Regions from separate parts of the Sphingomonas sp. PP-CC-3A-396 genome, predicted to be linked through region 1. Evidence: riboswitches for the same ligand, from Rfam matches in the RefSeq annotation. Region 1 holds a riboswitch; the other holds the start of a gene.
What was found. Region 1 has a riboswitch for thiamine pyrophosphate ahead of thiC (phosphomethylpyrimidine synthase ThiC). Riboswitches for the same ligand answer to the same signal wherever they lie in the genome.
Positions count from the first base shown of each region.

Region 2: another riboswitch for thiamine pyrophosphate. It lies ahead of C8J40_RS08705 (TonB-dependent receptor); the one in region 1 lies ahead of thiC (phosphomethylpyrimidine synthase ThiC).

Region 1 is NZ_SLYF01000001.1:697,233-700,642, forward strand. Features, by position in the region: gene thiC (phosphomethylpyrimidine synthase ThiC) at 1-1,369, opposite strand, end outside; TPP riboswitch at 1,410-1,519, opposite strand; gene C8J40_RS03185 (outer membrane beta-barrel protein) at 1,912-2,790, opposite strand; gene C8J40_RS03190 (ferritin-like domain-containing protein) at 2,872-3,410, opposite strand, start outside.
Region 2 is NZ_SLYF01000004.1:56,758-60,167, reverse strand. Features, by position in the region: gene C8J40_RS08710 (histidine-type phosphatase) at 1-1,102, opposite strand, end outside; TPP riboswitch at 1,381-1,490, shown strand; gene C8J40_RS08705 (TonB-dependent receptor) at 1,608-3,410, shown strand, end outside.

The sequences.
Region 1 (3,410 bases):
GGTCGTAGCCGGGGGCTATGTCCGTGGTCAGGGGCCCTAGGGTGTAGAAAGGTGCTTCGCCGCAGACTTCGAGTTGCTTGTCCATGTTCTCCTTGATCTTGTGCATCGGCACGTGGCCGGGGCCTTCGATCATGACCTGGACGTCGCTCTTCCATGCGCGGTGGGTGAGTTCGCCTAGCGTGTAGAGTTCGCTGAACTGCGCTTCGTCGTTGGCGTCGGCGATGCTGCCGGGGCGCAGGCCGTCGCCGAGGCTGTAGGCGATGTCGTAGGCCTTCATGATCTCGGTGATCTCGTCGAAGCGCTCGTAGAGGAAGCTCTCCTTGTGGTGGCTGAGGCACCATTTCGCCATGATCGAGCCGCCGCGCGAGACGATGCCGGTGACGCGTTTCGCGGTCATCGGGATGTAGGCGAGGCGGACGCCGGCGTGGATCGTGAAGTAATCGACGCCCTGTTCGGCCTGCTCGATGAGCGTGTCGCGAAAGATCTCCCAGGTGAGGTCCTCGGCGACGCCGCCGACCTTTTCGAGCGCCTGGTAGATCGGGACGGTGCCGATCGGGACGGGCGAGTTGCGCAGTATCCATTCGCGGGTGTCGTGGATGTTGCGGCCGGTGCTGAGGTCCATCACCGTGTCAGCGCCCCAGCGGATCGACCAGACGAGCTTGTCGACTTCGGCGGCGACGTTGCTGGCGACCGCGGAGTTGCCGATGTTGGCGTTGATCTTGACGAGGAAGTTGCGGCCGATCGCCATCGGTTCGGATTCGGGATGGTTGATGTTGTTGGGGATGATCGCGCGTCCGCGGGCGATCTCGTCGCGGACGAATTCCGGGGTGACGAAGTCGGGGATCTGCGCGCCGAAGGATTCGCCGTCTCGCTTATACTCCTTCAGCATCGCGCGACCGAGATTCTCGCGGGTGGCGACATATTCCATTTCTGGGGTGATGATCCCACGTCGCGCGTAGTGCATCTGGCTGACGTTCTGGCCTGCCTTCGCACGCACGGGCCGCTTGACGCTGCCGGGGAATTGCGGGACGCCGCCGGAGCGGTCCGGGCCCAACTGCCCGTTGTCCTCGGGGCGGATTTCACGCGCGTCGTAGCTCTCGACATCACCGCGAGCCTCGATCCACCTGCGGCGGAGTTGGGGGAGGCCGGCGTTGATGTCGATTGTCGCGCGCGGGTCGGTGTAGGGGCCGCTGGTGTCGTAGACGCGTAACGGGGGTTCGCTGCAGCTGGGGTCGAGGACGATCTCGCGCATGGCGACGCGGACGTCTGGGCTGGAGGGGACCGCGACGTGGATTTTGCGCGAGCCTCGGATCGGGCCGGTGGTGACGCCGATATCTGCTGTGGGGGTGCGTGCTTCGAAATCGGCCATGCGCTTGCTCCTACGGGTCTCGGAGCGAAGGCTTGCGGTTCTGTGGCGACCGCTCCCTCCCTCCGCCGGTATCAACCGGATCAGGTTCAGCGGGTCGAAGGCTCCTGCCTTCCTCTCAAGCGCGGATAAGCGCTCCCCCGGGGTGAGGCGAGCATAGGCGGCTGGGGGTGGGGTGCAATGGGGAATTTGGTGGCTTGGGGTGTGCGGGGGACGTGCGCCTGGGATTCGGTTGGGCATCCTGCCGATCGAAAGTTCACCACCCCGGCGGAGGCCGGGGCCCAGGTGGGGGACGGCGCTAACGACGCGATGTGCTCCATTATAGCCACCTTTCCAACTGGGCCCCGGCCTTCGCCGGGGTGGTGTTTGTTGTTGGGGTGGGGGTCCCTTAACGAGAAAAGGCCGCTGCCCTGGTTGGGGCAACGGCCTTTCATCTAACTCCGCGCGCCGTCAGTCGTAGCTAAGCTACGCCTTGTGGCGTGCTTTGCTGCGCTGGCCGGGCTTGGGCGAGTCTTGCGCCGGGTCGGCGCAAGCCGCCCTGCGCCTTAGAACCGGAAGCTCACCGTCCCACGCAGCGAGTGCCAGCGGAAATTCTCGTCGCTGCGGCGGAAGGTGGTGCCCGCGGTGTTGGGGGCGAGCACGAACGGGTTGTTCGCGAGCAGAACCGGGCTGCCGGTGATCGCGCTGCCAGCGGTGACGAGGACGCGGGCGTCGTCGTCCTTGTACTGGTGGTAGGTGTATTCCATGCCGATCGAGATGTTCTTGGTCAGCTTCTGCTCGATGCCGCCGCCGCCGACATAACCCCAGCGCTTGTCCGAGCCGGTGGCTGCGAACGCGTTGGCGGTGTTGGTGGTGAAGAACAGGTTGTCGATCTTGGCATAGCCGGCGCCGCCGGTGGCGTAGAACAGCGTGTTGCGCGCGGCGAGACCGGCGCGGAGGCGCGCCGACCCTTCCCACTTCAGCTTGCGCGCCATCGTGTAGCTGGCGGGCGTGGTCGAGAAGGCGGCGACGCTGTCGGTGATCTCGGACTTGCCGAATTCGCCGACGATGCCGACCACGAACGGACCGCGCTGCACGTCGAAGCCTGCACGGCCGTAATACGACCAGCCGTCATCGTCGTTGCGGCAACCGTACGCCGGGACGGCGGTGCGCGCCGAGCCATTGCAGAAGCCCGGCGAGAAGGCATTGGCGCCGGTGATGGTGTTGACGCTGTCGCTGAAATTGCCGTCGTTGTTGCGATCGAACAGGATCGACGAGCCGATGTCGTTGCCCTGGACGTCATAGCCGCCGGCGGCGCCGATATAGACGCCCGAGAACGGCTTGCTGTCGCTGTCGGTGGTCATGTCCTGCGCGGCGGCTGGAACGGCAAAAATGCCCGCGGCGGCGAGGCCGGCGAGCATGGTGAGCTTCGTGAAGTTGGTCATGGTCGTTCCCCAAACGAGGGGCCGCGACGCTCTTGATGAACGCCGCGACCCGGATTTTCCTGTTTCAGTTCGTGACGACGATCACGCGTTGGCGCCGCTCGTGCGCAGCGAATCGAGGCGGTTGTTGGTCCCGTTGGGGAAGAAGCCACCACCGATCTTCGCAGTGGGCGTCAGGTAGACGATGTTGTGCACCTGAGCGACCGAGCGGCTGTAGGCCAGGCCGTTTGCGTCGGTCGGCACGATGTTCGAGATCGTCGGATCCGACCCGGTGATGCCCTGATCGTCGTCGCCGATCACGCCCGTCGTCGTGTTCGTGACGGTGCCGTCGAGGCTGTCGCGCGCGTCACTGATCTGGTTTGCGGCGGTGATGAGCGATGGAATCGGGTTCGGCGTCTGCAAACCCTTGCGGTACAGGATCGTACGGATCAGCCCTGCGTGATACGCCTCTGCCGCGAGGATGCCGGCGGCCGCCTCGAGATAGGTCTTGTTGGCGATCAGCGGTGCTGCGCCCTTGTAGGCCGACACGCCGACGTCCTCGAAGATGTACGCACCGAGCAGGAAGCTGTTGTCGTCGGCATAGGGGTTGAACACACCCGTCGCACCGATGACGCCGGCCGCGC
Region 2 (3,410 bases), on a different contig from region 1:
CGAAACGGTCGAGCCGACACGGCGCCGCACAGCCCGGAACCGCGAGCGGTGTCGCGATGACCTCCGGGCGCAGCGCACGGATCGCCGCGAGGGACTGTACACGGTAGTACAGGCGGACGAACCGTTCGCCGGATCGTGGATCGCGCAACCGTTCGATCACTATCGCACCGCCCGGAGCGACGTCGTTGCGAGCAAAGCCGGGGGCATCGAGAGCGACGTGCAGCGCGGCGGCCAGCGCAGTGACGTTGGTATCGTGGCCGATCATCACATCGAGACGCGGCGCGCGAGCGGCGGTCAGCGTATCGATGATCCGATGGCCGAGCGGCGATGCCTGGTGCGCCGCCATATAGGGTGACCGCGTGAACACGTCGAACAGCGCGGCATGAAGGGCGCCGAGCCGCGCGATCGTCGCGGGATCGGCGCGTCCCCATCCAACCGCACGACGCGGCATGCCCTCGGAGTCTTCCAGCAGGAGGACCTGCGCGATACCCGACACTGCCCGGATCGGCCCGGATAGTTCGATCCCACGGCGATCGGTCGACGCGACCAGCGACGGCGGGTCGACCGGGCTGCATGCGCCATGACCGCATCCCAGCACGGTGTCGAGCAACGCAAGGGCTGGGCGGTGACGCGCGACGAGCGCGGCCATTCCACCGGTGTAGCGGTCGATCGAGGCGATTGCCTGGCTGGGGCTAAAGGCGGTCGCGCCGGCGGCCAGTGGTTCGAAGATCGGATCGGTCCGATCTTCGCGAAGGTGGCCTACGGTCAATCGACAATCGGGCGCGAACCCCTGCGCATACGCCTCTCCACTGGCGATCGTCCGGCTGGCCGTGTTGGTCCAGATCCGAACCGTAGCTGCGGCTGGACACCGCGTGAGCGCGAGCGACGCGAGCCAGCGACGATCATGGCGCGCGAGCAACTCGATTGCGGAAGCGCCGTGCGGTGTCAGCTGGCCTTCGGGAACGGGCCAGTTCGGCCAGGGCTGGGCGGTGCGCGTCGTCACCGGCACTTCGCCCGAGAGCGGCGCGCGGACGCCGTGCCGCATCACCATCACGACTCGTTCGAGGCGCAAGCCGCTGGGAACCGGGTGTGCCTGGGTCATGGTCGGTATGGCCGACAGCAGGGCGAGCGCCGTACAAAAACTGGACAACGAGGGACGAATAGCACGCATTGAGGAAGTCCTGGTTTGACATGAGACGGCAGCCGCCGATCGCGCTGTACGCGCACCCCTTTTCACCGGCGTGACACCATCCTCGTCTCTTTCAGGGCCGATCCCGATACGGCGAGCCGCACCCGATGACGATCGGATGGGAACATACCCCGGCCGCTGGGCGCATACCGCGATAGCGCTTTCCAACACGCGCCCAACCACCTAAGCGACAGACATCCCCGGGGGGCCGCTTATGCGCGGCTGAGAGGTGGGCTGCAGCCCATGACCCGCTGAACCTGATCCGGCTTATACCGGCGTAGGGAGGGTCTGCGGCTGGCCCGTCGTCCCTCCGATTGGAGTGGACGTGACGTTTTTCAGTGCTGGTTTTGTTGTGACTTCCGCCGGGCGAGAGTGCCGGCTTTTGGGGCGGGTCGCGTTGACCCTGTCGGCGACCCTCGTGGCATCGTCGGCCGGGGCGCAAGTCGCACCCGATCCAGTCGAACCGGCCGAGATTCGCGTCGTCGGCAAACCGGATCCTGCCGGTCTGCTCCCTGACCAGAGCGTGCCGCGCGCGCAGAGCGCGATCTCCGCCGACTTCATCGTCAAGCAGGCGCCGACGCTCAACGCGTTCCAGCTTGTGACGCTGCTGCCCGGCGCGAACGTCGCGTCGAGCGATCCGTACGGCCTGTCGACGAGCTCAAGCCTGACGTTGCGCGGTCTCGGCCAGGACGAGATCGGCGTGCTGATGGAAGGCGCGCCGCAAAACGACATCGGCTATTATTATGCCTATCCGTCGCAGTTTGCGGACCCCGAGAATTTGAGGCGCATCTCGCTCGCGCAAGGGTCGGTCGATATCGATTCCCCGACGCTCGGCGGGGCCGGCGGGCTATTGTCGCTCGCGCTCGACGATCCGAAAGCGCGTCCCGGTGCGCTCGTCGACCTGTCGCTCGGCAGCTACGCGGCGCGGCGGGGGTTCTTCCGTGTCGATAGCGGTACGATCGGCAATACCGGGCTGAAGGCGTTCCTGTCCTATTCGAACACCCGCGCGGACAATTGGCGGGGTGCCGGCTATGACACGCGCCAGCATATCGACGCGAAAATCCTGAACGAATGGGGTGCCGGCAACCGTGCCAGCCTCGCGCTGTCGTATAATGACGCGAACTCGTCGAGCTATCCGAGCCCGACGCTGGCCGAGTGGAACGCGCAGGGCCGCAGCTTCAACTACGACAAGCGCTACACGGCGGGGAACACCAACTATTGGCGCCTGTACCGCGCGCCGTTCCGCAACCTCTACGCCTCCGCGCCGGTGCATCTGGCGCTGACCGACCGGCTTGCGCTCGACACCACCACCTATCTCCAGTTCGGCTATGGCAACTCGCCCTACGGGACGCAGTTGACCACCGAGGGAAACTTCCTCGGCACCGAGGAACTGACACAGCCGATCGCATTGCCCGGCGCGGTCGACGGCGTGGCGACGGTGCTCGGCAATTACACCGGTGACCAGATGCGCGTCGGCAACGTCAGCAAGCTGACGCTCAAGTCCGGCATGCACACGCTCACCGCCGGGCTCTGGTTCGACTACGGCACCGATCGCGTCACGCAGTCCTACACGTCGATCGACGCGGACGGGCAGCCGTTCGACCGCTGGGGCTATCGTGCCAAGGCGATCCGCACCGCTGACGGCCGCCTGCTGGCCTATGAGAACCAGCGCACCGTGACGGTAACAAAGGGCTTCTTCCTCGCCGACAGCATCGCGCTGACGCCGCGGCTGACGATCGACGCCGGGTTCAAGGGCGTGAACGTGCTGCGCAACGGCCGCAATTACCTCCCCGGCCCGCAGGACAAGGTGCGCAACGACAGCTTCGCCGCATTGCCGCGCGCCGCGATCCACTACCGGATCGACGATCGCCAGCAGCTGTTCGCCAACATCACTACCAACTTCCGCACGCCCAACGAGTTCACGCTCTACAACAGCTATTACGGTGGCGAAGTCGTCGTGCAGGGCACCAACGCGCTCAAGAACGAATATTCGGTCTCGCAGGAAATCGGTTATCGCTTCATCGGGGAACAGCTCTCCGCGTCGGTGACCGGCTTCCACTACAAGTTCCGCAACCGCCAGCTCGCGACCGTGATCGACCAGGGCGGCGCGCAGGTGAATGCCACCCTCAACGCCGGCGGCCAGACCTCGTACGGCGTCGATGCGGAGATCGACTACCGACCGGTCGCAGGCGTCAGCTTGTACCTTTCCGGCGAATATCTG